Regions from separate parts of the Pseudomonas sp. PDNC002 genome, predicted to be linked through region 2. Evidence: predicted binding sites of a transcription regulator. Region 2 holds the regulator's gene; the other holds the start of a gene.

Region 1 (15,378 bases), 660 kb from region 2:
GAGCCGACGCCCGAGCGCATCCAGCACGTGCTGGAACAGGCGGTGTTCCAGAAGAACTTCGAATCGGTCTACCTGGGTGAAGCCGCCAGCGGCGTGTTCACCATGCGCCCCTATGCGCCGATGCCCGATGGCTACGACCCGCGCACCCGCGGCTGGTACAAGGATGCCGTGGCCGCCGGCCGGCTGATCGTCACCGAGCCCTTCCTGGATGCCGGCACCAACGAGCAGATCCTCGCCATGTCGATGCCGGTCATGCGCAACGGCCAACTGGTGGGTGTGGCCGCTGGCGACATGAAGCTGGAGACCATCACCGCGATCATCAACTCGCTGAAGTTCGACGGCGACGGCTATGCCTTCCTGGTCAGCGATGCCGGCAAGATCCTCCTGCACCCGGACAGCAGCCTGATCTTCAAATCCCTCGGCGAGGTCTACCAGCAAGGCGCACCGAAGGTGCAGCCGGGCGTGCAGGAAGTCAGCATCAAGGGTGAAGAGCAACTGGTCTCGATGACGCCGGTGAAAGGCCTGCCGGGAGTCACCTGGTACGTCGCCCTGGTGCTCAACAAGGACTCCGCCTACGCGATGCTGAGCGACTTCCGCAACACTGCCATCATCGCCACCGTGATCGCCATCGTCGCGATCCTCTTCCTGCTGGGCATGCTGATCCGCGTGCTGATGGCGCCGCTGACCGACATGGGCCGTGCCATGCAGGACATCGCCCAGGGCGAAGGCGATCTGACCAAGCGTCTGCAGGTCGCCAGCAACGACGAGTTCGGCGTACTGGCCAACGCCTTCAACCGCTTCGTCGAGCGTATCCACGAGTCGATCCGCGAAGTGGCCTCCACCGCGCGCAGCCTGCACGACGTCTCGCAGCTGGTGGTGAATGCCTCCAACTCGTCCATGAGCAACTCCGACGAGCAAGCCAATCGCACCAACAGCGTCGCTGCGGCGATCAACGAGCTGGGCGCCGCCGCCCAGGAAATCGCCCGTAACGCCGCCGACGCCTCGCACCACGCCACCGATGCCTCGCACCAGGCCGGCGATGGCCGCCAGGTCGTCGAGCAGACCATCAGCGCGATGAACCTGCTGTCGGACAAGATCAGCTCCGCCTGCGCCAACATCGAGGCACTGAACAGCCGCACGGTGAACATCGGGCAGATTCTGGAGGTGATCAAAGGCATCTCCGAGCAGACCAACCTGCTGGCCCTGAACGCCGCCATCGAAGCCGCCCGCGCCGGTGAAGCCGGTCGTGGCTTCGCGGTGGTCGCGGATGAAGTGCGCAACCTGGCGCACCGCGCCCAGGAATCCGCGCAGGAAATCCAGAAGATGATCGAAGAGCTGCAGGTCGGCGCCCGCGAAGCGGTGGACACCATGACCGAAAGCCAGCGCTACAGCCTGGAAAGCGTGGAGATCGCCAACCGTGCTGGCGAGCGCCTGGCCAGCGTGACTCACCGTATCGGCGAGATCGACTCGATGAACCAGTCGGTCGCCACCGCCACCGAGGAACAGACCGCGGTGGTCGACTCGCTGAACATGGACATCACCGAGATCAACACCCTGAACCAGGAAGGCGTGGAAAACCTGCAGGCTACCCTGCGCGCCTGTGCTGACCTGGAGAACCAGGCAGGCCGCCTGCGTCATCTGGTGGACAGCTTCCGCATCTGATTTTCAGTGGAAACGAAAAAGGCGCCTTCGGGCGCCTTTTTTGTGGGAGCGCGCTTCGCGCGCGATCGCGGATAAGATCCGCTCCTACAGGTCTCCCGCTTTCGTAGGAGCGGATCTTATCCGCGAAAGGCGGGCACAGCCCGCCCTGTATCACCACTGAAACACCCACCCCAGAGCGCCCAGCGCCCAACCGCTACCGTTCGTCCGCCTGCCTCAAGCTTCCAGCGGGTGAGCCGACAGCAAGGGTGAGGCCCACGAGAACCAATAACCCAAGCGGGCCAACGTCACCGCCGGCACAAGGGAGTACCGGCCACGCCTGCGCGGCTATCCGCCGAGCAAGCGCCATTCGTTTCACACCACGGGGACGAATGCCCCGCGGCGACATCGGATCTGTCGCCCGCACCAACGCCGTTCTGGCATCCCACTACTTCCGGACTCGACGCAGCATGATCAAGAGCCTGAAATTCAGCCATAAGATCCTTCTGGCCGCTTCGCTTGTTGTTTTCTCGGCATTCGCCCTCTTCACCCTCTACAACGACTACCTGCAGCGCAACGCGATCCGCGAGGACCTCGAGGATTACCTGCGGGAGATGGGCGATGTGAGCGCCAGCAATATCCAGAACTGGCTGAGCGGCCGGCTGCTGCTGATCGAAAGCACCGCCCAGACCCTCGCCCGCGACAGCTCCCCGGAACACCTCACCGGGCTGCTGGAGCAGGACACCCTGCGCAACACCTTCAACTTCACCTACCTGGGCCAGGAAGACGGCGCGTTCACCATGCGCCCCAACAGCGCCATGCCCGATGGTTACGACCCACGCACGCGCCCCTGGTACAAGGACGCCGTGGCTGCCGGTGGCACGACGCTGACCGAGCCCTACATCGACGCCGCCACGCAGCAGTTGATCATGACCGTCGCCACCCCGGCCCGCGCCGGCGGCAAGACCCTCGGCGTGGTCGGCGGCGACCTCGGCCTGCAGACCCTGGTGCAGATCATCAATTCGCTGAACTTCAGCGGCATGGGGTACGCCTTCCTGGTCAGCAGCGACGGCAAGATCCTGGTTCACCCGGACAAGAACCTCATCATGAAGTCCCTGTCCGACGTCTACCCGCAGAACACCCCGAAAATCGGCGGCGGCTTCAGCGAAGCCGAACTGAACGGGCATACGCGCATCCTCAGCTTCACCCAGGTGAAGGGCCTGCCGTCGGTGAACTGGTACATCGGCCTGTCCATCGACAAGGACTCCGCCTATTCGATGCTCAGCAAGTTCCGCACCTCGGCCATCGTCGCCGCGGCCATCGCCATCGTCGCCATCCTGCTCCTGCTGGGCATGCTGATCCGCGTGCTGATGCAGCCGCTGACCACCATGGGCCGCGCGATGGAAGACATCGCCCAGGGCGAAGGCGACCTGACCAAGCGCCTGAAGGTCGCCAGCAATGATGAGTTCGGCGTGCTCGGTAATGCCTTCAACCGCTTCGTCGAGCGTATTCACGAGTCGATCCGCGAAGTGGCCTCCACCGCGCGCAGCCTGCACGACGTCTCGCAGCTGGTGGTGAATGCCTCCAACTCGTCCATGAGCAACTCCGACGAGCAGGCCAACCGCACCAACAGCGTCGCCGCGGCGATCAACGAACTGGGCGCCGCCGCCCAGGAAATCGCCCGTAATGCCGCCGACGCCTCGCACCACGCCACCGACGCCTCGCACCAGGCCGGCGATGGCCGCCAGGTCGTCGAGCAGACCATCAGCGCGATGAACCTGCTGTCGGACAAGATCAGCTCGGCCTGCGCCAACATCGAGGCGCTGAACAGCCGCACGGTGAACATCGGGCAGATTCTCGAAGTGATCAAAGGCATCTCCGAGCAGACCAACCTGCTGGCCCTGAACGCCGCCATCGAGGCTGCCCGCGCCGGGGAAGCCGGTCGTGGCTTCGCGGTGGTCGCCGACGAAGTGCGCAACCTCGCCCACCGCGCGCAGGAGTCAGCCCAGCAGATTCAGAAGATGATCGAGGAGCTGCAGGTCGGTGCCCGCGAGGCCGTGGACACCATGACCGAAAGCCAGCGCTACAGCCTGGAAAGCGTGGAGATCGCCAACCTCGCCGGCGAGCGCCTGGCCAGCGTGACTCACCGTATCGGCGAGATCGACTCGATGAACCAGTCGGTCGCCACCGCCACCGAGGAACAGACCGCGGTGGTCGACTCGCTGAACATGGACATCACCGAGATCAATACGCTGAACCAGGAAGGCGTGGAAAACCTGCAGGCCACCCTGCGCGCCTGCGCCGACCTGGAGAACCAGGCCGGCCGCCTGCGCCATCTGGTGGACAGTTTCCGCATCTGATTTTCAGTGGAAACGAAAAAGGCGCCTTCGGGCGCCTTTTTTGTGGGAGCGCGCTTTGCGCGCGATCGCGGATAAGATCCGCTCCTACAGGTCTCCCTCTTTCGTAGGAGCGGATCTTATCCGCGAAAGGCGGGCAAAGCCCGCCCTGCCCCCTTACCGTCGCTTGCTCCCACCCAACAGCGCCCCCATCAACCCGCGCACCAACTGCCGGCCGATCTGGTTCGCCGCCTGGCGCACCACGGTCTTGCTGACCTGGCTGGCCAGCGAGCCCAGAATCTCGCCGGCCATGCCGCCGAAGTCGGTGCCAGTGCCAGCGCCCTTCTCCTGAGTCGGCGCCATCTTGTCGTCAGCGCGGCCGGTCAGCTTCTCGTAGGCGGACTCCCGGTCGATCGGCTGGTCATAACGGCCCGCCAGTGGCGAACGGCGGATGACGTCCGCGCGCTCGGCATCGGTCAGCGGGCCGATGCGCGACTGCGGTGGCGCCACGGCAACGCGCTGGACCATCGCCGGCGTGCCCTTCTCTTCCAGGGTGCCGACCAACGCTTCGCCGATACCCAGCTCGGCGAGCACCTTGAGCGTGTCGAGCGCGGGGTTGGGCCGGAAGCCATCGGCGACCGCACGCAGGGACTTCTGTTCCTTGGCGGTGAACGCGCGCAGGCCGTGCTGGATACGCAGGCCCAGTTGCGCCAGCACGTCGTCCGGCAGGTCGCCCGGCGACTGGGTGACGAAATACACGCCGACACCCTTGGAGCGGATCAGCCGCACTACCTGCTCCAGGCGATCCTGCAACGCCTTGGGCGTGCCGTTGAACAGCAGGTGCGCCTCGTCGAAGAACAGCGCCAGGATGGGCTTGTCGGCATCGCCGCGCTCGGGCAGTTGCTCGAACAGCTCGGCCAGCAGCCAGAGCAGGAAGGTGGCGTAGACCTTGGGCGCGTCGTGCACCAGCTTGCTGGCATCCAGCAGGTGGATGCGCCCGCGACCATCGGCCTCGGGGCGCAGCAGGTCCTCCAGTTGCAGCGCCGGTTCGCCGAAGAAGTCCTCGGCACCCTGCTGCTCCAGCAGCGCCAGGCGCCGCAACAGTGCCTGGGACGAGGCGGCCGTGAACAGCGCTCGGTCTTCGCCGAGCACTTCCGGGTGTTCCTTGAAGTGGTTGAGCAGCGCCTTGAGGTCTTTCAGATCGAGCAGCAGCAGGCCTTCGCGATCCGCCACCTTGAACGCGGCGAACAACGCCGCCTGCTGGCTCTCGGTCAGTTCCAGCAGGTTGGAAAGCAACAGCGGGCCCATCTCCGACAGCGTGGTGCGCAGCGGGTGGCCGGTCTTGCCGGCCACGTCCCAGATACTGACCGGGTAGGCCTGGGGCTTGTAGTTCAGCCAGGGCATGCTGGCGATACGCTCGGCCACCTTGCCCTGCGGGTTGCCAGCGGCGGCGATGCCGCACAGGTCGCCCTTGATATCGGCGGCGAACACCGCGATACCGGCATCGCTGAAGGATTCGGCGAGGTGCTGCAACGTCACCGTCTTGCCGGTGCCGGTAGCACCGGCGATCAGGCCATGGCGGTTGGCGAGCTTCCAGGACTGGCCGACCGGCTGTCCATCCGGACCGGCGCCGATGATGAGTTCGTTCGTGGCTGACATCCGTTGTTCCCCTTCAGTGGGCCTGTCGCGATGAGTGCATCAGCAAGAGTGGCGCGTCCCGGCGGGCGGCGCAATTACCTAGCCCGGTACTTTGAAGACGTGCCGGAGATAACGCAGGAAGTTCTCGTCCTTGCACTGGGTCTTGCCCGGCGCGTCGGAGATCTTCGCCACCGGATGGTCGTTGCAGGCGGTCATCTTCAGCACGATGTTCATCGGCTGCACGCCCGGGACATCGCAGGTGAAATGGGTGCCGATGCCGAAGCTGATGTCGATGCGCTCGCGCAGCGCGCGGAAGATTTCCAGCGCGCGTGGCAGGTTGAGCCCGTCGGAGAACACCAGGGTCTTGGTCAACGGGTCGATGCCCAGGCGCTCATAGTGCCGGATAGCCTTTTCCGCCCATTCCAGCGGATCACCCGAGTCGTGGCGCAGGCCATCGAAGAGCTTGGCGAAGTACAGGTCGAAATCGGTCAGGAAGGCATCCATGGTGATGCAGTCGGTCAGGGCGATGCCCAACTGGCCACGGTACTCGCGAACCCAGGCATCCAGTGCGGCGGCCTGGCTGTCGATCAGGCGCGGGCCGAGTTGCTGGTGGGCCATCAGCCATTCGTGGGCCATGGTGCCGAGCGGCTTCACCCCCAGTTCGCGGGCCAGGTGTACGTTGCTGGTGCCGACGAAGTGGCCGGGGAAACCGTCGCGCAGGTCGCGCACCACCGCTTCCTGCACGCGGTAGGAGAAGCGCCGGCGGGTGCCGAAATCGGCCATCTTGAAACCGGCCAGCTCATCGGCGCTGGCCTCACGGCGCAGCCAGTCGAACTTCTCCTGCAGACGGTCGCGCACCGCGGCCAGCGAGGTGCCCGGATGGCGGTGGCGATTGCGCACTTCGCTGATGGTGGCCAGCAGCGGCACTTCGAAAAGGATGACATGCAGCCACGGGCCTTTCAGGCGCAGGAAGAACTCACCGTTCTCCACCCCCAGCTGGACATAGTTGGGATTGAAGCGGAACAGTCCGAGGAAGCGGATGAAGTCGGGCTTGAAGAACGGAATGCGTTCGAGGAAGGCCAGCTCCTGGGGCGAGAACGAAAGCTCCGCCAGGCGCTCGATCTGCTCGCGCACCGGATCGAGGTAAGCGCGCAAGTCCTCCTCGTTACGGCAGCGGAACTCCCACTCCACTTCGGCGTTGGGATAGTTGTGCAGCACCGCCTGCATCATGCTCAGCTTGTAGAAATCGGTGTCCAGCAGGTTCTGCACGATCCGCCGGGAAAATACGCTGTCGCTCATGCTCGTCTCGTTGCAGGCATTGATCCGGCAGTCTAAACCCGCCGCCCACAAAAAACCCCGCCGGGGCGGGGTTTTCCATTGGAAGCAGAAATCAGCGCGGACTTGCTCCGCCGCCCTGGGACATGCCGAAAAGGAACAGCAGGAGATCATGGTCAGGACGGATGTCCTGTTGCTTCGCACGCAGGTTTGCCGGCATCGGACAACTGTCCAGGCCACTCGAGCTGGTGATGACGGTGGGGCCCGGCTCGTGCCAGGCGGCCGCCGCCAACGTCGCCACGCCGAGCGCACCGACGAGGAGCAAACCTCGCGTAACTTCTAACTTCATGTCTGCAACCCTTTGATGGCGCTGCCAAACGCCGCTTGGTAACCATAGACAAAGGCTTGCCACTGCGCTTCTGTCCACGACGAACGGCGTTTGACCTGGCGAAGATCGTGACGAGCGGCACGCTTGGCGCTGAAACGACGGCGTGCTTTCTCCATGTCGATCAGTGCCACGTCGATCTTGTCGCCATCGACCCGCACGAAGACATGCTTGAGATACAGGCAGCCATGTTGCCAATGGCCGGCGTTCAGCTTGGCGAGGGTACTACCGTATTGTTGCAGAATGCGTTGATGGGAGGCTTCGCCCCAGCGCTCGTGATCGCCACGGGCGTAGCAGTCTTCCAGGCTCGAATAGCCGTCCAGCGATTCGGTGACCAGCAGTGCCTGCCACTCACCGTCCACCTTGCGGCAACCGGCGTAGACCACGGTCGGCACCTTCACGCCCAGCGACTCGGCGGCCTTGAGCGCATTACGCTCGCGGATAGCGGTGGGGTAGCCGAAAGGATGCAGCAGATCGCGATAGATATGACCGACCTGCTGCTTGCGGTACAGCAGGCGCCCATCGGAGGTCAGCACGCGTTGCACGCCGCTTTCACCTCCGCGCCGCCGATTCGGCTCCTCCACCCATTTGCCGGGAATCTGCAACCAGCGGTCGATAGCGTTTTCACCGGAAATTTGCTGCAGAGATGCCAGATCAGCGGCCATCCATTACTCCTTGCGCAGAATATAGACCCGCCACATATGAACGAGCGGGACGAAATCGATGTGATCCTGGACCTTGAAACCAGCCTCGCGGAACTCCGCCTCGATGGTCTTGGCGGGAATCACGAAGCGGTTCTGGTAAGCATGTTTCTTGCGAGCCGACTCGGCACGCGTGCGTTTCCAGGACTTGAAGTTGCCATCTACCCATAGCGACAGGATCACCGAATCACGGGTTACGCGGTGGAACTCGCGCAACATCGTCAGTCGATCGTCCGCTTCGCCGATGTGGTGCATCAGGCGCATCGAGAAGATGCTGTCGACGGCATTGTCCGGAAGATCAATGGCAAAAGCGGAAGTCTGCAAAGGTCGAACGCGTTTTACAACCTCGTTCGGTTGACCGGCACAGGCCACGGCGATCATATCGGCGGAATTGTCCGCCCCGATGATCACCCGGTTTTCCTTCTCCGCCAGCATGGGCCAGAAGCGCCCGGCACCGCAGGGCAGGTCGAGTACCAGATTGGGCTGACCGGCAAGCTTGAGCGCCTGGCGGGCTATCTGGACATCTCGCCAATGGGAAAGTTTCCGCGACAGTCCGGCCTGGTGTTTACGCAGATAGCGCTCTGCGTGCTTGCGGTCGTACTTGCGGGAGAACTCCAGATCAACGGACTTTTCACTCATCGGATTGTCACCTTTCCCGAAATCAGGGCGAACGATACGAGCCAGCCTGTCACAGCCGGGTCATGCACTTGTGAAGAAATTGTCAAACTATGGCTAGGCGAACTTCGAACCGGCAGCCGTGGGGTTCCACGGGACGCAAGGTCACGTCCCAGCCTTCGGAGGCGCAGATTCGCTTGACCAGCGACAGCCCCAGTCCGAGCCCTTCACCACGCGGGTTTGCGCCGCGCACGAACGGTTGGAAGACCAATTCCCGTTGCTCTTCGGGAATGCCGGCGCCTGTGTCTTCGACCCAGAATCCGCTCGCCGAAAGTTGTAAGCGGATGCTGCCGGTTTCGGTGTAATGCATGGCATTGCGCAATAAATTGCTCATTACCGAACGCAGGAAAGGCGCGTTGAATCGACCGGGCATGGCATCGCGATCGTCGTACTCCAGCGTCAGGCCTTTCGCCTCGATCATGCCGCGCCACTGCGCCACCAGTTCGTCGCCGATCTGCCGCAGCCCGGCCTGGGAAACGATGGCCATGTCCTTGCGCTGGGCGCGGGCCAGCAACAGGAAGGTCTGCACCAGGTCACGCATTTCCTCGCAGGCGCTGCTCATACGTGCCAACTGGGCGCGCGCTCGCGGGCTGAGCCCCGGTTCCTCCGCCAGCAGCTCGCAGCTGGTGGCGATGACCATCAACGGCGTGCGCAGCTCATGGCTGACGTCGCTGGTGAACAGCTTCTCCCGGGTCAGCACGTCGTGCAGGCGACCCATGGCGTAATCGAAGGCCGCCGCCAGCTCGCCCACTTCGTCGTTCGCGTAATCCGGCGACATCGGCGGCGCCAGCTCGAGCAACTGGTCGCGGTGGCGAACCTGGCGCGCCAGCCGCGCCACTGGCTCCATGACCTTGCGCGACAGCAGCCAGCCCAGCAGCCCGGCCAGGGTCAGGCTGAGCACGTAGCCGGTCACCACGGCGGCATAGAGGATCTGCTCCCGCGCCTCGAAGTCGCTCTGGTCCTGCAACAGTACGAATCGGCGGCCATCGACATCGCGCACCAGGGCGTGGAATGACAGCTCGCCATCGAACACTTCGTGGAAACCGTCATCCAGCCGCCGCAGCGCGGGCGGCATGGCGTAGACGCCCGCGCCATCGCTGATGAAGAAGCGCATGCCCGGGTCGAGCTTGGGGGCCTGGCCGGTGCCGATGTCCTCGTTGAGGATGCGGTCCAGCTCGCCGCCCAGGTCCCGGGAGATCAGGCGCTCCTCGACCACGTGGACCACGCCGACGATGCCCACCGAGAACAGGCCGCCAACGGCGGCGGTCATGAGTACGAAGGCAAAGACAATCCGTCGGGAGAGGCTCTGCTTATACTCCATGCGCTTCCTCGGCCAGCTTGTAGCCGACGCCGTGCACCGTATGCAGCAAGGCGGATTCGAACGGTTTGTCGATCACCTGGCGCAACTGATGGACATGGCTGCGCAGGCTGTCGCTGTCCGGGCAGTCGTCACCCCAGACGGCTTCTTCGAGCACGTCGCGGCGCACCACATGGGGGCTCTTCTGCATGAGCACCGCGAGTAGCTTGAGGCCGATGGGGTTGAGCTTGAGGGATTTGCCGGCGCGGTGCACCTCGAGGGTATCGAGGTTGTAGCTCAGGTCGGCGACCTGCAATTCGCGCCGACCGCCGCCCTGGCTGCGGCGCAGCACGGCTTCGATGCGTGCCGCCAGCTCGGACAGGGCGAAGGGTTTCAGAAGGTAGTCGTCGGCGCCGGAGCGGAAGCCCTGCAGGCGGTCGTCCAGTTGGTCGCGGGCGGTGAGCATGATCACCGGCGTGTCGCGGCGTGCATCTTCGCGCAGGCGGCGGCACAGGGTGAATCCGTCCAGTCCCGGCAGCATCACGTCCAGTACGATCAGGTCGTAATGGGACGTCGCCGCCAGGTGCAATCCGGACAGGCCGTCCTGGGCGCAATCCACCGTGTAGCCCTTCAGGCCCAGGTAGTCGGCCATATTGGCCAGGATGTCCCGATTGTCTTCAACCAACAGAATTCGCATGTACTCTCCTTTCGCGAACAGCACTCTAGCCTAACTGGCTTAAATGGAACTTAAGCGCCTTTGACGGATTTTTCACACTTGTTCGCACTGAGACAGTAGCACCGACACGCGGCACGCCGAGCGCAGGTTCCCGGCGGCGGTCAGTCGTCCTCGCCGGTGACGCCGAACTCGATCGGCGTCTTCACGTAGAACAGCTTCACGCCTGCCTGGCGGATGATGCCGAAGATGCGTTCGGACTCCTCTTCGCTCACGGCCATGGTGACTTCCTGCGGCTGATCGGCCAGCTCGAAGAAATGCGCGTAGTGAATGCGCCCGGTCTTGCCGAACCCCTCGCTCGCCGTCATCAGCGTTGCGCCGCGAACGCCTTGCCGCCGAGCCTCTTCCAACAGCCACTGGGCCAGAGGCAGGCCGGCATGTTTACGGTCCTGCTGGGTGAAGAACTTCAACTGATAGCCGTTCATCTCGTCCTCCAAAGGCCTGCGGCCTTTCGATCGCCTGCGCCCTGACGGGCCCTCTTCTGCCCGGACCTAGCGGCCCATCAGCGCGTGCACCGACCAGAGTCCGGCCAGCGTCATCAACAGAGAACCGGCGAGGTGCGTGGCCACGGTGCCCATCGCCCAGGCCAGCCGGCCCTGCTGCAGCAGCACGACGACTTCCGCCGAGAAGGTGGAGAAGGTAGTGAGTCCGCCGCAGAAGCCGGTGATGATCAGCAACCGCCATTCTGGCGCCACGCCGGGCGTGTTGGCGAAGAAAGCGATGGCCGCGCCGATGATGTAGCCGCCGATCAGGTTGGCGACCACGGTGCCCGGTGGCATCGAAGGCAGGAGAGTATTGAGCTTGAGCCCGAGCACCCAGCGCAGCAGTGCGCCGAGAGCGGCTCCGAGGGAGACGGCGAGAATGGATTTCCACATGGTCCTGTCCTGGGGAAGGTGGTTGGACAGGCTGCAGGCGAGCGCCTACGCGCCTTTCCAGGTCTATGCGTAGGCATCATCAGCCACAAGGGCGGTTGAAGGAGGAATGCCATCTCCTGCGGCGCAGTCTGGCATATCCACCGCCCATGAAAAAGCCCCGCCTAGGCGGGGCTTTTTCTTATAGCAGGTGCCGGGTGGCTTACATCATGCCGCCCATGCCACCCATGCCGCCCATGTCCGGCATGGCCGGAGCAGCCTTGTCGTCAGCCACTTCGGCAACCATCGCCTCGGTGGTGACCATCAGGCCGCCGATGGAAGCAGCGGCTTGCAGGGCCGAACGGGTGACTTTGGCCGGATCGAGGATACCCATCTCGATCATGTCGCCGTACACGCCGGTAGCAGCGTTGTAGCCGTAGTTGCCCGAACCTTGCTTGACCTTGTCGACTACCACGCTCGGCTCGTCGCCGGAGTTGGCAACGATCTGGCGCAGCGGAGCTTCGACAGCGCGACGCAGCAGAGCGATACCGACGTTCTGGTCTTCGTTGTCGCCCTTCAGGCCTTCAATGGCTTGCAGAGCACGTACCAGAGCGACGCCGCCGCCAGGAACCACGCCTTCTTCCACCGCGGCACGGGTAGCGTGCAGGGCGTCTTCAACGCGGGCTTTCTTCTCTTTCATCTCGACTTCGGTGGCAGCGCCAACCTTGATCACGGCAACACCGCCAGCCAGCTTGGCCAGACGCTCTTGCAGCTTCTCACGGTCGTAGTCGGAGGAAGTCTCTTCGACCTGCTTGCGGATCTGCAGGACGCGAGCTTCGATGTCGGCTTGAGCGCCAGCGCCATCGATGATGGTGGTGTTTTCTTTGCTCAGAACCACGCGCTTGGCGTTACCCAGGTGCTCCAGGGTGGCGCCTTCCAGGCTCAGACCGACTTCTTCGGAGATGACGGTACCGCCGGTCAGGATGGCGATGTCCTGCAGCATGGCCTTGCGGCGGTCGCCGAAGCCCGGAGCCTTGACGGCTGCGACTTTGACGATGCCACGCATGTTGTTGACGACCAGGGTAGCCAGGGCTTCGCCTTCGACGTCTTCAGCCACGATCAGCAGCGGACGGCCGGCTTTGGCAACGGCTTCCAGGACCGGCAGCATTTCGCGGATGTTCGAGATCTTCTTGTCGACCAGCAGCAGCAGCGGGCCGTCGAGCTCGGCCACCATGGTGTCCGGCTTGTTGATGAAGTAGGGGGACAGGTAGCCACGGTCGAACTGCATGCCTTCTACGACGGACAGTTCGTTTTCCAGGCCCGAGCCTTCTTCAACGGTGATCACGCCTTCTTTACCGACCTTGTCCATGGCTTCGGCAATGATGTTGCCGATGGAGTCGTCGGAGTTGGCGGAGATGGTGCCTACCTGGGCGATGGCCTTGGTGTCGGCGCAGGGCTTGGCCTGCTCTTTCAGCTGGGCAACGATGGCGATGGTCGCCTTGTCGATGCCGCGCTTCAGGTCCATCGGGTTCATGCCGGCAGCGACGGCTTTCAGGCCTTCGTTGACGATGGCTTGAGCCAGAACGGTAGCGGTGGTGGTGCCGTCACCGGCAGCGTCGTTGGCCTTGGAGGCAACGTCTTTCACCAGTTGGGCGCCCATGTTCTCGAACTTGTCTTTGAGTTCGATTTCCTTGGCGACGGAAACGCCGTCCTTGGTGATGGTCGGAGCACCGAAGCTCTTGTCCAGGATGACGTTACGGCCTTTCGGGCCGAGGGTCGCTTTAACTGCGTCGGCCAGGACGTTTACGCCGACCAGCATTTTCTTGCGAGCGGAATCGCCGAACTTAACTTCTTTGGCAGCCATGTTCTGTTTCCTCTAAATCGAATTCAGTGGGATTGGGGACGGACTGGATCAGTCTTCCAGGACGGCGAGGATCTCGGACTCGCCCATCACCAGCAGCTCTTCACCGTCGACCTTGATGGCGTTGCTGCCCGAGTACGGGCCGAAGACCACCTTGTCACCCACTTTCACCGCCAGAGCGCGAACTTCACCGTTGTCCAGCACGCGGCCGGCACCTACGGCTACCACTTCACCGCGGTTCGGCTTCTCGGCGGCGGAACCCGGCAGCACGATGCCGCCTGCGGTTTTGGTCTCTTCCTCGCTGCGACGGATAACGACGCGATCATGCAGAGGACGAAGCTTCATAGTCGTAACTCTCCCAAACTGTGATTTCCAACGGCCAGATCGATGCCCGGCAGGTTTTATTGAATCCGGCGTTGCCGGTTTGCGTCCCGGCTGGCGAGACGCGTAAAGAGCAGCCTGTCCATGTGACAGGGACCTTGCGGTGACCGGTACATAAGGTCGCTGCAAGGCATTTCAAGGGTGTGACCAAAAAATTTTTGCTAACGGAGGGTGCCTCGGGCGGGTGTAACCGCCCGACGCTCAACGCAGGCGGTCGCGGTCTTCCTCGCGGCGCTGGTACTCACCTTCGATCACGCTGGGGCCGCCACGTTGCTGGGCGCCAGGATCGTCGGCGAACGCCCGGCGGCGCTCGGCCTGTTCCTGCATGCGCTGGCGCACGCGGCCCAGCATCAGACGGCGGGTGAACGGGATCAGGCAGAGCAGGCCGAAGACGTCGCTGATGAAGCCCGGGAGCATCAGCAGGCCGCCGCCCAGGGCGATGACCAGGCCCTCGAGCATTTCCTGCTCGGGCAGCTCGCCGCGGTTCAGGCGCTCGCGGGCACGCAGCGCGGTGGCGACGCCAGCCACGCGCAATACGGCTGCACCGATGAAGGCGCCAGCGATGATCAGCAGCAGGGTCCAGCCCACGCCGATCACGCTGCCGACCTTGATCATCACGGCCAGCTCGATCAGCGGGAAGAGAAGAATCAGGAAAAGAGGAACTCGCATTGATGTTTCCTTGGCGGGTCGTTTGCCCAGATAACAGGCAAGGTGGCGACGTCCCGCTCCGATTTCAAGGGATTGCCCGGGGATTGCTCACGCCTGGATAACTTCGTTGCCCGGCCAGACGTCCGCCTTGGCCAACTGCACGAGCGCCTGGCGAACCGCGCCAGGATTGCCGCACGGCGCGGGGAATGGCAGCCAATGCAGGCTCTGGCCGATGCGCAGGTGGAAACCTTCGGTATCAATTCCAGCCAGTTGCGGGCCCTTGCCGGCAGGTAATCCGGCCAGCTCGACGTAATGCTCGATGGCATTGGCGTGGTCGCTGTTCATGTGCTCGACCATGCTCTTTTCCGCCTCGCCGACGAAGGGGTTGGCCAGCGGCACACTCTCGGCACCCAGCCAGTGGATGTCGCCGAAACCACCGATGAAGCGCCACTGCACCGGTTCGAGCACCCAGAAATCGAAATCGTGGACGATGTGGTAGTCCTGCGAGCCGGGGAAATAGCGGTAATAGCGCTCGGCGGCGCCGGCGATGGCGTCGACGTCCTCGATCTGCCGCGCCTCGGCCAGCAGGGTCAGGCGGCCGGCGGCCTGGATGTCGTCGACGCCGCGCTCGCCGATGAGCAACGAGCATTTGCCGTCCTGCTGCAGGTTATGGGTGTGCTGGGCGATGCGGCTGATCAGGATCAGCGGCCGGCCGGCCTCATCCAGGCAATAGGGCACCACCGAACCGAAGGGGAAGCCGGGCCATTTCTTCGAATGGGTCGAGAGGACGCCGCGGTATTCCTTGAGCAGCAGTTCTCGGGCATGCTTGGCAGCTTTCACGCTCAACTTATGACTCCTCGCAAAGAATCCGTCGTAAACGGACGGGCAGGACTGACTCTGTGCACAGCTGCCGGCGGGGCCTTTCACCAGAAACTGTTCGTGGGGTTGTTCCGATGCAA
Region 2 (15,378 bases):
AGCAGTCGGCCCGGATGCGAGCACAACACCATGGCCCGACGCGAAATGGTCGCCATGTCAGGGACCCTCACGAAAGTTTCGATGGGGCCAATTTAGCGACGATTTGCCACTTTTCTTATCAGACAAGTCCTAAACACATGTAGTGCACATCCTACAAATTAGGATTCCCGATAAGCGGCTACGCGGCGTCGCGCCTCGCTCGGGCCAGGCAATACACGGGGAAGGAGCGTTGGACCGGCGGACGTCAGTCGCGCGGCTTGCCCTGGTGCAAGCGGGCGACCAGCTCGGCCTCGGCCTGGGACAGGCCGCAGCTCTGGGTCAGGTCCTCGGGGCTGGCGCCCATGCCGACCAGGCGCGCGGCCTGGCTGAACGAGAGGCTGGTGGGGTCGCGCTGCTCGATGCGTACCAGCCGCTCGGGCAACGGCGCGACCTGCTTGCTCAGCTCGCGCAGCTCCTCGCCCATGCGGATATTGATCTGCTGGTAGGACTCCATGCGCTTGCCCTGTTCCTTCAGGCGCTGTTCGAACACGGCCAGTTGCTTGGCCAGCTCCGCCGCCTGCGCCTCCTGGGCGCGCTGACGACCGGACAGCCAGACGCAGGCCATCGCCAGGCCCGCGCAGGCGATTCCGAGGACGACCAGGGCGATCAGCACCTCAGATGCTCTCCAGCTCCGACCACTCTTCCTCAGTCATCATCTTGTCCAGCTCGACCAGGATCAGCAGCTCGCCGTTCTTGTTGCAGACGCCCTGGATGAACTTGGCCGATTCCTCGTTACCGACGTTCGGCGCGGTCTCGATCTCGGACTGGCGCAGGTAGACGACCTCGGCGACGCTGTCGACCAGGATGCCCACGACCTGCTTGTCGGCTTCGATGATGACGATGCGGGTATTGTCCGAGACCGGCGCCGGGTCCAGGCCGAAGCGCTGGCGGGTGTCGATCACGGTGACCACGTTGCCGCGCAGGTTGATGATGCCCAGCACATAGCTCGGGGCACCCGGGACCGGCGCGATCTCGGTGTAGCGCAGCACTTCCTGGACCTGCATCACGTTGATGCCGTAGGTCTCGTTGTCCAGGCGGAAGGTGACCCACTGCAGAATCGGATCTTCGGCACCTTGCGCTGACGTTTTCTTCATATCCCCTCGCCTCTTCTGGTACCGCGCCGCCTAGGGCGCGGTGGCTTTCGTTGAATGGATGGGCGCCAGGCCTCAGGGCTTCAGGCGCTTCGCCGCGCCGCTGGCGATCAGCTCGGCCAGGGCCGAGACGTCCAGCAGCGCACACATCTGGTCGATCACCGTGCCGGCCAGCCACGGGCGTTGCTGGCGCTGGCTGCGCCACTTCACCTCGGACGGGTCCAGGCGCACCGAGCGGCTGACCTGGTGCACGGCCAGCCCCCACTCGTAGCCCTGCACGGAAATCACGTATTGCAGCCCTTCGCGGTAGTCGTCGCGGTAGCGCTCGGGCATCACCCAGCGCGCGGTGTCGAGCACCTTCAGGTTGCCGTTCTGGCCCGGCAGTATGCCGAGGAACCAGTCGGGCTGGCCGAACAGCGGGGTGAGCTCGTGACCCGCCAGCGGGTAGATCGAGCCCAGGCACACCAGCGGCACGGCCAGGGTCAGGCCGGCAACGTCGAACAACAGGCACTCGAAGGGTTCGGCGGCCCATACCGGGCGGCCATCGTCCAGCAGCGCCAGGGGCGCGGCCGGCAGTTCGGCGCTGCCCGGCTGGTGCAGTTCGATGACCTGCCCCATCTGTGCGGGTGGCTCGGCGGCGAGCGGCGCGTCGAACAGCGCCACGGGCTCCGTCTCGGCAACCGGCGCGCGGGGGGCAACCTGCAGGCGAGCATCGCGCACCTGCTCCTCCAGAACGGCTGCCTCGAACTCGTCGAGGCTGACGCTGGCTTCCGGCGCCTCCGCCAGCAGGGCCTGCGGCTCGATGGTTTGCGTGGCAAGCACTGGCGCCGGTTCGGCGACGGTGCTGACGACCAGCACGACAGGCGCCGGCGCAAGGGCCTGCACCTCCGGTTCCGGCGCGAGGTCTTCGAACGTGGCCTCCTGCAGCAGCGAGTCCAGGTAGGACTGCAGCGCAAGCTGGGGGCGCGTGGCAGTAGCGGAACGACTCATGATTGTTGACCGCGCAAGGTGACTGTCCAACCTATCGGCAGCTGGACCCTGGGACTTGAACCTGTCCGTCGGATTCTTTTGTTCGGACCCACCGCCCTCGACGACATCATGCTCAGGCTACCTGGCTCGCCGGCACATGGGCCAGCAGATGCTTGAGCAGCGCACGGTAGGCGATCACGCCGCGGCTGTTGCCGTCGTTGCGCGACGGCACCATGCCCAGTCGGCTGGCGTCGCGCAGCTTGGTATCCACGGGTATGAAGGCTTGCCAGAGGGTGTCCGGGTAGGTGTCGCGCAGTACCCGCAGAGTCCCCAGGGATGCCTGGGTACGGCGATCGAACAGGGTCGGCACGATGGTGAACGGCAGCGCCTGCTTGCGCGAGCGGTTGACCATTTTCAGCGTGTTGACCATGCGCTCCAGCCCCTTGAGGGCGAGGAACTCGGTCTGCACCGGGATCACCAGGTGCTGGCTGGCCGCCATGGCGTTGACCATCAGCACGCCCAGCAGCGGCGGGCTGTCGATGATCGCGTGATCGAACTCGTTCCACAGCTGCGCCAGGCTCTTGGCGATCACCAGGCCCAGGCCGTTCTGCCCGGGCGACTGGCGCTCCAGAGTGGCCAGCGCGGTGCTCGACGGCAGCAGGCGGATGTTCTCGTGGCTGGTGGGCAGCAGCAGCGAGGCCGGCAGTCCTTCCGGCACGTTGCCCTGGTGCAGGAACAGGTCGAAGACGCTGTGTTCCAGGCTGTCGGGGTCGTGGCCGAAATAGCTGGTCATCGAGCCATGGGGATCGAGATCGACGATCAGCACGCGCTTGCCGGCGTCGGCCAGCAGGCCCGCCAGTGCAATGGAGGAAGTGGTCTTGCCGACGCCACCTTTCTGGTTGGCTACCGCCCAGACTTTCATAGTGCGCGCTCCCCGGTGGCACAGCATCGGCTCAGGATCGTAGTCATGGTTCTCATTGCCCTGTGGCCGATGACGAAGAATTGACGGCGCCACTGGCGGGCGCCTCGCTGGCAACCACTGGTGCAGATTGCGTGCCAGCATGTCGCAAGGCCGGATCGGGCTGCGCCTTGCCGCTGCCGACACCGCTGATGCTGCGGCGCACCTCCAGGTTGCGGGAAATCACCAGCACCACCCGGCGGTTGCGTGCGCGGCCATCCGCCGTGGCATTGTCCGCCACCGGCTGGAATTCGCCATAGCCCACCGCCGCCAGCCGACCGGCGTCGAGTCCGTCCTGGGCGAGCATGCGCACGATGCTGGCCGCGCGCGCCGCCGACAGTTCCCAGTTGGTCGGGTACTGCGAATTATGGATTGGCACGTTGTCGGTGAAGCCTTCGACGTGCACCGGGTTGCGGTAAGGCGCCAGAATCCTGGCGACCTTCTCGATGATTTCGAAGGCGGCGTCGTTGGGGATCGCGTCGCCGCTGGGGAACAGCAGGCTGGAATTGAGGGTGATCTCGATCCAGAACTCGTTGCCGCGCACAGACAGCTGATCGGTGGAGATCAGGTCGCCGAACGCCTGGCGCACGCTGTCGGTGATCTGCTGCAGGGAATCCGGATTGCCCTGGGCCTGGCCGTCGTCCTGCGGTTCGGTCAGCGACTGGTCCGGCTGCTGGGTGCGCGGGCGCTCCTCGCCGACGGGAATCGGGCGGATCGAGCGGTCCGGCTGGTTGAACACGCCGGTCAGGGTTTCCGAGAGGATCTTGTACTTGCCCTCGTTGATCGAGGAGATCGAGTACATCACCACGAAGAAGGCGAACAGCAGGGTGATGAAGTCCGCGTAGGACACCAGCCAGCGTTCGTGATTCTCGTGTTCCTCATGGCGTCTGCGGCGAGGCATCTTCGCTCTCCCCTTCAGCCGACGAAGCCTTGCAGCTTCAGCTCGATGGAGCGCGGGTTCTCACCCTCGGCGATGGACAGCAGGCCTTCCATCAGCATTTCCCGGTAGCAGGACTGGCGCAGCACGATGCTCTTGAGCTTGTTGCCGACCGGCAGCAACAGCAGGTTGGCCAGGCCGACGCCGTAGATGGTGGCGACGAAGGCGACGGCGATGCCGTTGCCCAACTGGCTGGGATCGGCAAGGTTGCCCATGACGTGGATCAGGCCCATCACCGCGCCGATGATGCCGATGGTCGGCGAGTAGCCGCCCATGCTTTCAAAGACCTTGGCCGCCGCGAGGTCGCGGCTTTCCTGGTTGAACAGGTCGACTTCGAGGATGCTGCGGATAGCTTCTGGCTCAGTGCCGTCGACCAGTAGTTGCAGGCCCTTGCGCGCATAGGGATCGCGCTCGGCATCGGCGACGGTCTCAAGGCCCAGCAGGCCTTCCTTGCGCGCGGTCATGCTCCAGCCGACCACACGGGTGATGCCGCCGACCAGGTCGACCTTCGGTGGCAGGACCACCCAGCGCAGCATGGTCACCGCCCGCTTGAGCACGGAAACCGGCGTCTGCAGCAGCGCGGTGGCCAGCGTGCCGCCGACCACGATGAGCGCCGCCGGACCGTTGGCCAGCGCGCCGATGTGCCCGCCCTCGAGGAAGTTGCCACCGATGATGGCAACCAGCGCGAGGATCAGGCCGACCAGGCTGAGGACATCCATCAGCCGCAGGCCTCGGTCAGGTGCCGGCCGATGTCATCCAGGCTGTACACCGCATCGGCCAGGCCGGCCTTGGCAATGGCCATGGGCATGCCGTAGATGACGCAGCTGGCTTCGTCCTGGGCCCACACCTGGGCGCCGCCCTGCTTGAGCATGCGCGCGCCTTCGCGGCCGTCGGCGCCCATGCCGGTGAGGACCACCGCCAGCACCTTGTCGCCATAGGCCTTGGAGGCGGAGCCAAAGGTCACGTCGACGCAGGGCTTGTAGTTCAGGCGCTCGTCGCCGGGCAGGATGCGGATGGCACCGCGCGCGTCGACCATCATCTGCTTGCCGCCGGGGGCCAGCAGGGCCACGCCGGGGCGCAGCAGGTCGCCATCCTCGGCTTCCTTGACGGTGATCTTGCAGAGCTTGTCCAGGCGCTCGGCGAAGGCCTTGGTGAAGGCCGCCGGCATGTGCTGGATCAGCACCAGCGGCGCGGGGAAGTTGGCAGGCAGCTGGGTCAGGACCCGCTGCAGCGCCACCGGCCCACCGGTCGAAGTGCCGATGGCCACCAGCCGGTAGGGCTTACGCTTTGGGGCGGCGGAAGGCGCCGGAGCCGCCGGCGCATGGCTGGCGCCCGACGAAGCGGGTGCAGCCTGGCGCGCGGTGCTGGCGGCGGGAGTCGAAGCCGGTGCCGACGGGCTCGCGGAATACGAAGAGTAGGCAGCGAAGCGGCGATTGCTCTTGGCGATGGTGTGGACCTTCTCGCACAGCAACTGGCGGACCTTGTCCGGGTTGCGCGAGATGTCCTCGAAATTCTTCGGCAGATAATCGACCGCGCCGGCATCCAGCGCGTCCAGGGTCACCCGCGCGCCCTCGTGGGTCAGCGAGGAGAACATCAGGACCGGCGTCGGGCAACGCTGCATGATGGTCCGCACGGCGGTAATGCCGTCCATCAGCGGCATCTCGTAGTCCATGGTGATCACGTCGGGCTTGAGCGCCAGCGCCTGATCGATCGCCTCGCGGCCATTGGTGGCCGTGCCGACCACCTGGATCTGCGGATCAGCCGAAAGAATCTCCGAGACGCGGCGGCGGAAGAACCCCGAATCGTCCACCACCAGGACTTTGACAGCCATAGACACTCCTGAAAAAAACTTCTTCCATCACGGGCGCGGGCCTCGCGGCTCGCGCACGGCGGTCAGATACGACGGGCGTAGCGCTTGAGCATGCTCGGCACGTCGAGGATCAGCGCGATGCGCCCGTCCCCGGTGATGGTCGCTCCGGCCATGCCCGGCGTGCCTTGCAGCATCTTGCCCAGCGGCTTGATCACCACCTCTTCCTGGCCCACCAGTTGGTCGACCACGAAGCCGATGCGCTGGGTGCCCACGGAGAGGATCACCACGTGGCCCTCGCCCGGCTCGTCATGCTGCGCGCCCGGCACCAGCCAGCGCTTGAGGTAGAACAACGGCAGGGCCTTGTCGCGAACGATCACCACTTCCTGGCCATCGACCACGTTGGTGTTCGACAGGTCGAGGTGGAAGATCTCGTTGACGTTGACCAGCGGGAAGGCGAAGGCCTGGTTGCCCAGCATCACCATCAGGGTCGGCATGATCGCCAGGGTCAGCGGGACCTTGATGACGATCTTCGAGCCCTGGCCCTTGGTCGAGTAGATGTTGATGATGCCGTTGAGCTGGGAAATCTTGGTCTTCACCACGTCCATGCCGACACCGCGGCCGGAGACGTCGGAAATCTCGGTCTTGGTCGAGAAGCCCGGCGCGAAGATCAGGTTGTAGCAGTCGGACTCGGACAGGCGATCGGCCGCGTCCTTGTCCAGCAGGCCCTTCTCCACGGCCTTGGCGCGCAGCACATCCGGGTCCATGCCTTTGCCGTCGTCGGAGATCGACAGCAGGATGTGGTCGCCTTCCTGCTCGGCGGACAGCACCACCTTGCCCGAGCGGGACTTGCCGGCGGCTTCGCGCTCGTCGGGGCCTTCGATGCCGTGGTCGACCGCGTTGCGCACCAGGTGCACCAGCGGGTCAGCCAGGGCTTCGACCAGGTTCTTGTCCAGGTCGGTTTCTTCGCCGATCAGCTCGAGGTTGATCTCTTTCTTCAGGTTGCGCGCCAGGTCGCGGACCTGCCGCGGGAAACGGCCGAAGACTTTCTTGATCGGCTGCATGCGGGTCTTCATGACCGACGACTGCAGGTCGGCGGTGACCACGTCGAGGTTGGAAACGGCCTTGGCCATCGCCTCGTCGCCGCTGTTCAGGCCCAGGCGCACCAGGCGGTTACGCACCAGCACCAGTTCGCCGACCATGTTCATGATCTCGTCCAGGCGGGCGGTGTCCACGCGCACGGTGGTTTCCGCTTCGTTGGAAGGCTTCTCCGCGGCGGCAGCGGCAGGCTTGGCCGGAGCAGGTTTGGCGGCAGCGGCCGGCGCCGGAGCGGCGGCAGGCTTGGGCGCAGGCGCTGCGGCGGCGGGCTTGGCAGCCACGACCGGCTCTTCCTTCGCGCCGGTGAACTGGCCCTTGCCATGCAGCTCGTCGAGCAGCTTCTCGAATTCGTCGTCGGTGATGTTGTCGTCACCGCCGGCAGCCGGAGCTTCCTCGGCTTTCTTCTCGGCAGCAGCCTCAACGGGAGCGGCGGGCGTCTCTTCCTTCGCGCCAGTGAACTGGCCTTTGCCATGCAACTGGTCGAGCAGCGCTTCGAACTCGTCGTCGCTGATCTCGTCGCCACCACTGGCGGCCGGGGTTTCGGCCACCGGCGCCGGAGCCGCCTGAGCGGGTTCCTTGGCGGCAGCGCTGAACTGGCCCTTGCCGTGCAATTGATCGAGCAGTGCTTCGAATTCGTCGTCGGTGATGTCGTCACCACCCGCACCGACCGGCGCGGCAGGCGCATCAGCGGTGGGCTCGAGAGCATCCATCAGTTGCTCGAACTCGGCGTCGGTGATGTCGCCGTAGGCTGCCGGGGCAGCCGCCTGCACAGGCTCGGGCTCGGCCACTACCGGTGCCGGAGCGGGAGCTTCGGCCGGGGCGGCGTTCGGATCGGCCAGGCGCGACAGGGCGGCGAGCAGCTCGGGCGTGGCGGGAGTCGGCTCTTCCGCGTCACGCACCTGCTGGAACATGACGTTGACGGTATCCAGCGCCTGCAGCATCACGTCCATCAGCTCGGCATCCACGCGGCGTTCGCCCTTGCGCAGCATGTCGAACACGTTCTCGGCGATGTGGCAGCACTCGACCAGCGCGTTCAGCTGGAGGAAGCCCGCCCCACCCTTGACGGTGTGGAACCCACGGAAGATGGCATTGAGCAGGTCCATGTCTTCCGGGCGGCTTTCCAGCTCGACCAGTTGCTCGGACAGTAGCTCGAGAATCTCGCCGGCCTCCACCAGGAAGTCCTGGAGGATTTCGTCATCGGCGTCGAAGCTCATTCGGGTGCTCCCTCTACAGCGTCAGCGGACGCTTAAAAACCAAGGCTGGACAACAGATCGTCGACATCGTCCTGACCGGACACGACGTCCTTTCTTGTATCGGCAGCAATCTGCGGACCTTCACCCTTGGACGATCTTTCTTTTTCCACCGCGTCGCGCATGCCGTCGTGGTCATGCTCGATGCCGGCGTAACGATCGACCTGCCCCGCCATCCAGACCAGCTTGACCAGATTCGACTCGACCTCGGTCACCAGCTTGGTGACGCGTTTGATCACCTGCCCGGTGAGGTCCTGGAAGTCCTGCGCCAGCAGGATGTCGTTCAGGTGGGCGGAGAGCTTGCGGCTGTCCTGGGCGCTGATATAGAGGAACTGCTCGACGCGCTTGGCCAGGTCGCGGAAGGCCTCGGGGCCCAGCTCGCGGCGCATGAAGCGCGACCAGTCTTCCTGCAGCTCCTTGGCCTGGGTCTCGATGTGCATGACCACCGGGGTGCACTCTTCCACCAGGTCCATGGTGCGATTGGCCGCTTTCTCGGTCATCGTCACCACGTAGGACAGGCGGTCGGTGGCATCGGCGATCTGCGACATCTCCTCGGCGTGCCGGGAGTTGGGATCGATCTGGAAGTTGACGATGGCGTTGTGCAGCTCGCGGGTGAGCTTGCCCACCTCTTGGTAGAGCCCGCGATCACGCGCCTGGTTGAGCTCGGAGATCAGCTGCACGGCAGTCTGAACGTCGCCGCGTTCGAGGCAGTCGACCAATTCGCGCGCGTGTTTTTTCAGGGTCGACTCGAAGTCACCCGCGGATTCGTTGAAATCCATGACGCCCTCTTGGTCAGCCTCAGCTGCCGACCCGCTCGAAAATCTTCTCGATCTTTTCTTTCAACACCTGAGCGGTGAAAGGCTTGACCACATAGCCGTTGACCCCGGCCTGGGCCGCTTCGATGATCTGGTCGCGCTTGGCTTCGGCGGTCACCATCAGCACCGGCAGGTGCTTGAGGCGCTCGTCGGCACGGACCGCACGAAGCAGGTCGATGCCGGTCATGCCGGGCATGTTCCAGTCGGTAACGAGGAAGTCGAAGTTGCCGCTATGCAGCATCGGCAGCGCAGTGGTGCCGTCGTCGGCCTCTGCGGTGTTGGTGAACCCCAGGTCCCGCAGGAGGTTCTTGATGATGCGCCTCATCGTGGAAAAGTCGTCCACGATGAGAATTTTCATGTTCTTGTCCAAGCCTGCCTCCATCGATACCAAACGCGCCCTGCCGGGCGTGCCGTCAATTCATTGAGCGTCGTGCGCTCACTGTTGCGGGGGACGTCAAGGAAACGTCACCCTGAAAATTCCTAACCTGCGGTTTTTCCCAAGGAAATTCCCTTCAGCCTCTTCACTCGGATGAAGCTGCCGCGAAACTACCCGATGCTCAGCGAGCGCGCCACTCCGCCAGACGCGAGCGCAGGCGCGCGGCGCACTGGCTGTGCAACTGGCTGACGCGGGATTCGCTGACGCCCAGCACTTCGCCGATCTCCTTGAGGTTGAGTTCCTCGTCGTAGTACAGCGCCAGCACCAGGCGCTCGCGCTCGGGCAGCTTGGAGATGGCGTCGGCCAGCGCGCTCTGGAAGCGTTCGTCTTCCAGACCGTGGGAAGGCTCGTTCTCGTGGTGCGAAGCGTCTTCGGCAAGGCCGCCACCCTGTTCGCCGTCCTGCAGCATGTCGTCGAAGCTGTACAACCGGCTGCCCTGGGTGTCGCTGAGGATGCCGTAATACTCTTCGAGGCTCATATTGAGTTCGGCAGCAACTTCCTGATCTTTAGCGTCACGTCCGGTTCGCGCCTCGACGGCACGGATGGCGTCGCTGACCATGCGGGTGTTGCGGTGCACCGAACGCGGGGCCCAGTCGCCCTTGCGCACCTCGTCGAGCATGGCGCCGCGGATGCGGATGCCGGCGTAGGTCTCGAAGCTGGCGCCCTTGCCCGCGTCGTACTTCTTCGCCGCCTCCAGCAGGCCGATCATGCCGGCCTGCATCAGGTCCTCCACCTGCACGCTGGCCGGCAGGCGGCCCAGCAGGTGGTAGGCGATGCGCTTGACCAGCGGTGCGTGCTTCTGGATCAGCAGTTCCTGGGCGTTGTGCGCCTGCGCCTTGCTGTACATACGCGCTCCGGAGGCCGCGGTCATACGGCCGAACCCGTGGGATGTTGCACCAGGCGCTCGACGAAGAACTCCAGGTGCCCTCGTGGGTTGGCCGGCAGCGGCCAGCTGTCGACCTTCTGCGCCACCGCACGGAAGGCCAGGGAAGCCTTGCTGCGCGGGAACGCCTCGTACACCGAACGCTGCTTCTGCACCGCCTTGCGCACCGATTCGTCGTAGGGAATGGCGCCGACATACTGCAGCGCCACATCGAGGAATCGGTCGGTGACCTTGGTCAGCTTGGCGAACAGGTTACGGCCCTCCTGGGGGCTGTGGGCCATGTTCGCCAGCACGCGGAAGCGGGTCATGCCGTAGTCACGGTTGAGCAGCTTGATCAAAGCATAGGCATCGGTGATGGAGGTGGGTTCATCGCAGACGACCAGCAGCACTTCCTGGGCCGCGCGGACGAAGCTCACCACCGAGTCGCCGATGCCGGCGGCGGTGTCCACCACCAGCACGTCGATGTTGTCGCTGATGTCGCTGAAGGCCTGGATCAGGCCGGCATGCTGCATCGGCGTGAGGTGCACCATGCTCTGGGTGCCCGAGGCCGCCGGGACGATGCGGATGCCGCCGGGACCCTGGAGGATCACGTCGCGCAGATCGCATTCGCCTTCGATCACATCGGCCAGCGTGCGCTTGGGCGACAGGCCCAGCAGCACGTCGACGTTGGCCAGGCCCAGGTCGGCATCCAGCAGCATGACGCGACGGCCCAGATCGGCCAGCGCCAGCGACAGATTCACCGACACGTTGGTCTTGCCGACGCCACCCTTGCCACCGGTGACTGCGATTACCTGAACGGGATGCATGCCCATATCAATACCTTGTCTCGTCGTTCGACCGTCGCGCATCAGACGCTTCGGCTAATCCGGTTGCGGTGCTCCCCGCCGCCGGCGCTCGCGGATCATCTTGCAGAGCATCCGCATCGCTTGGGCAACCCAGTCGGCCGCCCCACTACCCCACCTGGGGCTTCACAATTCTCAGCTGGCGCGACGCACCGGCTGCTGGTAAAGGCCGGCGAACATGTCGGCCATGGCGTCCTCGCTCGGTTCGTCCGGCGCTTGCAGGCTCACCGCGCGGCTGACCAACTGGTGCGCACGCGCCACATGCAGGTCATCCGGAATCTTCGGCCCGTCGGCCAGATAGGCTACCGGGAGATGCTGGCTTATAGCCAGAGCCAGAGCTTCGCCGAGGCTTCCCGCTTCGTCCAGCTTGGTCAGGATGCACCCGGCCAGGCCACAGGACCGATAGTTCTGCCAGGCGGACTTGAGCACCTGGCTCTGGCTGGTCGCGGCCAGCACCAGATAGTTCTTCACGTTCAGGCTCTGCGCCGACAGCGCTTCGAGCTGCATGCGCAGCGCCGGATCGTTGACGGGCAGGCCGGCGGTATCGATCAGCACCAGGCGCTTGCGCGCCAGCGGCCCCATGGCCTGGATCAGCGACTGGCCCGGATCGACCAGGGTCACCGGCACATTGAGGATGCGACCCAGGGTCTTGATCTGCTCCTGCGCGCCGATGCGGAAGCTGTCCATCGACACCAGGGCGATGCTCTGTGCGCCGTACTTCAGCACATAGCGGGCAGCCAGCTTGGCCAGGGTGGTGGTCTTGCCCATGCCGGCCGGGCCGACCAGGGCGATCACGCCGCCCTGCTCCAGCAGATCGGTTTCCGGGGTGTTGATCGAGCGTGCCAGGTGCGCCAGCAGCATGCGCCAGGCCTGCTTCGGATCGGCGATGGAGGCCACGCGCTCCAGCAGGTTGCGCGACAGGTCGGCCGGCAGGCCCATGCGCTGCAGGCGACGCCACAGGTTGGCCTGTTTCGGACGCTGGTTCTGCAGCTGGTTCCAAGCAATAGAGCCAAGCTGCACTTCGATCAGTTCACGCAGGCCGTTGAGCTCGAAGCGCATGGCTTCCAGCGCCTGCTGGCCGACGGAGGCGGCAGACGGAGCGGTCGGGGCAGCCATGGCTTCGGCCAGGGTCTCGGCGGCGCTGCGGCGCGGCGCTTCGTTGCCGTACATTTGACGGTCCTTGCGCACGCCTTCGGCCATACGGGTCGGAGCGGACAAGTCAGCCTTGGCCTGGGCGATCTTCGCCTGGGTCTTGCGCAGCTCGGCCTCCAGCGCCGGGTTCGGCTTGCTCGCCGCCACCGGTGCCTGGTAGTCCAGCGCCGCGGTCAGCTCCACGCCGCCAGCGACACGGCGGCTGCCGATGATCGAGGCATCCGGGCCCAGCTCGTCACGGACCAGTTTCATGGCCTGACGCATATCAGCGGCGAAGAAGCGTTTTACCTGCATGGCCTTGGACCTCAATCAGTTCTGCCCAACAGTGGCGACAATCGTGACTTGTTTGTTATCCGGGATTTCCTGGTAAGCCAGCACATGCATGGTGGGAACCGCCATCCGGGCGAATCGCGACATCATCGCGCGGATGGGACCTGCCACCAGCAGGATCGCCGGCTTGCCGAGCATCTCCTGACGCTGCGCCGCATCGACCATCGAGCGTTGCAGCTTCTCTGCCATTCCGGGCTCCAGCAACATGCCGTCTTCGGAGCCTTGTCCGGCCTTCTGAAGACTATTGAGCAATATCTGTTCCAACCTGGGTTCCAGCGTGATGACAGGCAGCTCCGGCTCTAGTCCCACAATGGTTTGCACGATTGCGCGGGCCAGCGAGACACGAACCGCCGCCACCATCGCGGCGGGATCTTGACTCTTCACCGCCACGTTGGCGATGGCTTCGGCGATGGTGCGGATATCGCGTACCGGCACCTGCTCCTGCAGCAGCGCCTGCAGCACCTTGAGCAGGGTCGACAGGGAAATCAGCCCCGGCACCAGCTCTTCGGCGAGCTTGGGCGAGGTCTTGGCCAGCAGCTGCATCAGTTGCTGGACTTCCTCGTGACCGAGCAGCTCGTGGGCATGCTTGTGCAGCACCTGGTTCAGGTGGGTGGCGACCACGGTGCTGGCATCGACCACGGTGTAGCCCAGCGACTGCGCCTGGTCGCGCTGCGAGGCTTCGATCCAGACGGCTTCCAGGCCGAATGCCGGGTCCTTGCCGGGAATGCCGTTGAGCGTGCCGAACACCTGGCCGGGGTTGATCGCCAGGTCGCGGTCCGGGTAGATCTCCGCCTCGGCGACGCTGACGCCCATGAGCGTCAAGCGATAGGCGTTGGGCAGCAAATCGAGGTTGTCGCGAATGTGCACCGACGGCATCAGGAAACCCAGGTCCTGGGACAGCTTCTTGCGCACGCCCTTGATCCGCGCCAGCAGTTGGCCGCCCTGGTTGCGGTCCACCAGCGGAATCAGCCGGTAGCCCACTTCCAGGCCAACCATGTCCACCGGGGTCACGTCGTCCCAGCCCAGCTCTTTGGACTGCTCGGGGCGCTCGGCCGGCAGCAGTTCCTGTTGCTGGGTCTGTTGCTCGGCCTGCTGGGTGGCCTTGCGCTGACGGTTCCAGATCATCCAGGCGCCGCCGGCGGCCAGGGCGCCGAGACCGACGAAGGACACGTGCGGCATGCCGGGCACCAGACCCATGGCGATCAGGATGGCGGCGGAGATCGCCAGCGCCTTGGGCGAGGCGAACATCTGGCGGTTGACCTGGGCGCCCATGTCCTCGGAGCTGGATACGCGGGTCACCATGATCGCGGCGGCGGTGGACAGCAGCAGCGACGGCAATTGCGCCACCAGGCCGTCACCGATGGTCAGCAGGGCGTAGACCTTGCCGGCATCGCCGAAGCTCATCGAGTGCTGGATCACGCCGATGGCCACGCCACCGATGAGGTTGATGAAGAGGATCAGCAGGCCGGCGACGGCGTCACCGCGGACGAATTTGCTGGCACCGTCCATGGAGCCGTAGAAGTCGGCCTCCTGGGCCACTTCGGAACGGCGCTTCTTGGCTTCCGCCTGCTCGATCAGGCCGGCGTTGAGGTCGGCGTCGATGGCCATCTGCTTGCCGGGCATGGCGTCAAGGGTGAAACGCGCGCTCACCTCGGAGATACGCCCGGCACCCTTGGTGACCACCACGAAGTTGATGATCATGAGGATCGCGAAGACCACGATACCGACGACGTAGTTACCGCCGATCACCACCTCGCCGAAGGCCTGGATCACCTTGCCCGCGGCGGCGTGGCCATCGTGGCCGTGGAGCAGCACGACGCGGGTGGAGGCGACGTTCAGCGCCAGGCGCAGCAAGGTGGCGACCAGCAGGATGGTCGGGAACACGGCGAAGTCCAGCGGGCGCAGGGCGTACACGCTGACCAGCAGGACGACGATGGACAGGGCGATGTTGAAGGTGAACAGCACATCCAGCAGGAACGGCGGAATGGGCAGGGTCATCATCGCCAGCATGGCGAGCAACAGCAGCGGCACGCCGAGGTTGCCCCGGCTGAGCCCTACCAGATTGCTGCGAACAGTGCCGATCAGTTGCGTACGATCCACCCGATATCCCCTGCGCGTAGGTGGCCGAACCGGCCACCAGAACAAACTTTTGACGCCGAGAGTGGCGTCCGCACAAGGTTTTGCAGGAAGCGTTCCAACTTTCTCGAAAGAGCGCAAATGCCTGAGGCAGAGCGGCGCGCGTTACCAGCTACCGGACGCGCCGCCACCACCGCTGGAACCACCGCCGCCGGAGTAACTGCCGCCACCGCTGGACGACGAACTGCCGCCGCCGGAGCTCGAATCCGAGCCGGACCCCGAGCCCGAACCGTTCCCGGCGAGGAAGCCGACCAGCATCGGGAAATACAGCATCGGAATCAGCGCCAGCGAATCGGGAAACGCCCAGGGCCACTCCAGGAAGCCACTGATGTGGATGACGAACCCGGCGATCCCGCCCGCCAGCGCCAGGCGAATGCAGAACTCCAGCCGGCTGCGCTTCCAGGTGCTGTAGGCCAGGACGAATGGCAGGCACAGGAAGACCAGGGCAACGGTCCCGCCAATCGGCGCCGCCAGGCCATAGAGCGCGACATCGCCACCGTCGACGAACGAGGCGGTGACCATCAGCGCCACGAGATACCCGATGATGCCGCCGACCACCCAGGCCGCCTTGCGCGAGGAGGCAGCCGCGGCCCCCACACCGCCGCCGATCAGCAGGCAGAACAGCAGCACGAAGA

The links. The regulator FliA, encoded in region 2, starts transcription of late flagellar genes. The targets are predictions, from matches to a motif close to CTAAAGTTTNNNNNNNNNNNGCCGNTAA.
Region 1: a site for FliA is predicted at 1,875-1,902, ahead of JVX91_RS11255 (methyl-accepting chemotaxis protein). Genes of this name have one in related genera too.

What each region holds. Positions count from the first base shown of each region.
Region 1 is NZ_CP070356.1:2,409,504-2,424,881, reverse strand. It holds gene JVX91_RS11260 (methyl-accepting chemotaxis protein) at 1-1,662, shown strand, start outside; gene JVX91_RS11255 (methyl-accepting chemotaxis protein) at 2,109-3,998, shown strand; gene JVX91_RS11250 (helicase HerA-like domain-containing protein) at 4,152-5,633, opposite strand; gene pncB (nicotinate phosphoribosyltransferase) at 5,712-6,911, opposite strand; gene JVX91_RS11240 (hypothetical protein) at 7,003-7,236, opposite strand; gene JVX91_RS11235 (lipopolysaccharide kinase InaA family protein) at 7,233-7,937, opposite strand; gene JVX91_RS11230 (class I SAM-dependent methyltransferase) at 7,941-8,612, opposite strand; gene JVX91_RS11225 (HAMP domain-containing sensor histidine kinase) at 8,695-9,969, opposite strand; gene JVX91_RS11220 (response regulator transcription factor) at 9,959-10,642, opposite strand; gene JVX91_RS11215 (DUF190 domain-containing protein) at 10,783-11,103, opposite strand; gene crcB (fluoride efflux transporter CrcB) at 11,170-11,553, opposite strand; fluoride riboswitch at 11,617-11,679, opposite strand; gene groL (chaperonin GroEL) at 11,753-13,393, opposite strand; gene JVX91_RS11200 (co-chaperone GroES) at 13,442-13,735, opposite strand; gene JVX91_RS11195 (FxsA family protein) at 13,973-14,440, opposite strand; gene JVX91_RS11190 (HugZ family protein) at 14,528-15,265, opposite strand; gene JVX91_RS11185 (SDR family oxidoreductase) at 15,373-15,378, shown strand, end outside.
Region 2 is NZ_CP070356.1:3,070,768-3,086,145, reverse strand. It holds gene JVX91_RS14225 (hypothetical protein) at 1-56, opposite strand, end outside; gene JVX91_RS14220 (DUF2802 domain-containing protein) at 245-604, opposite strand; gene JVX91_RS14215 (chemotaxis protein CheW) at 654-1,133, opposite strand; gene JVX91_RS14210 (CheW domain-containing protein) at 1,206-2,120, opposite strand; gene JVX91_RS14205 (ParA family protein) at 2,233-3,021, opposite strand; gene motD (flagellar motor protein MotD) at 3,074-3,958, opposite strand; gene JVX91_RS14195 (flagellar motor protein) at 3,973-4,713, opposite strand; gene JVX91_RS14190 (chemotaxis response regulator protein-glutamate methylesterase) at 4,713-5,825, opposite strand; gene JVX91_RS14185 (chemotaxis protein CheA) at 5,888-8,113, opposite strand; gene JVX91_RS14180 (protein phosphatase CheZ) at 8,146-8,928, opposite strand; gene JVX91_RS14175 (chemotaxis response regulator CheY) at 8,948-9,322, opposite strand; gene fliA (RNA polymerase sigma factor FliA) at 9,522-10,271, opposite strand; gene fleN (flagellar synthesis regulator FleN) at 10,268-11,095, opposite strand; gene flhF (flagellar biosynthesis protein FlhF) at 11,261-12,571, opposite strand; gene flhA (flagellar biosynthesis protein FlhA) at 12,587-14,707, opposite strand; gene JVX91_RS14150 (TPM domain-containing protein) at 14,849-15,378, opposite strand, start outside.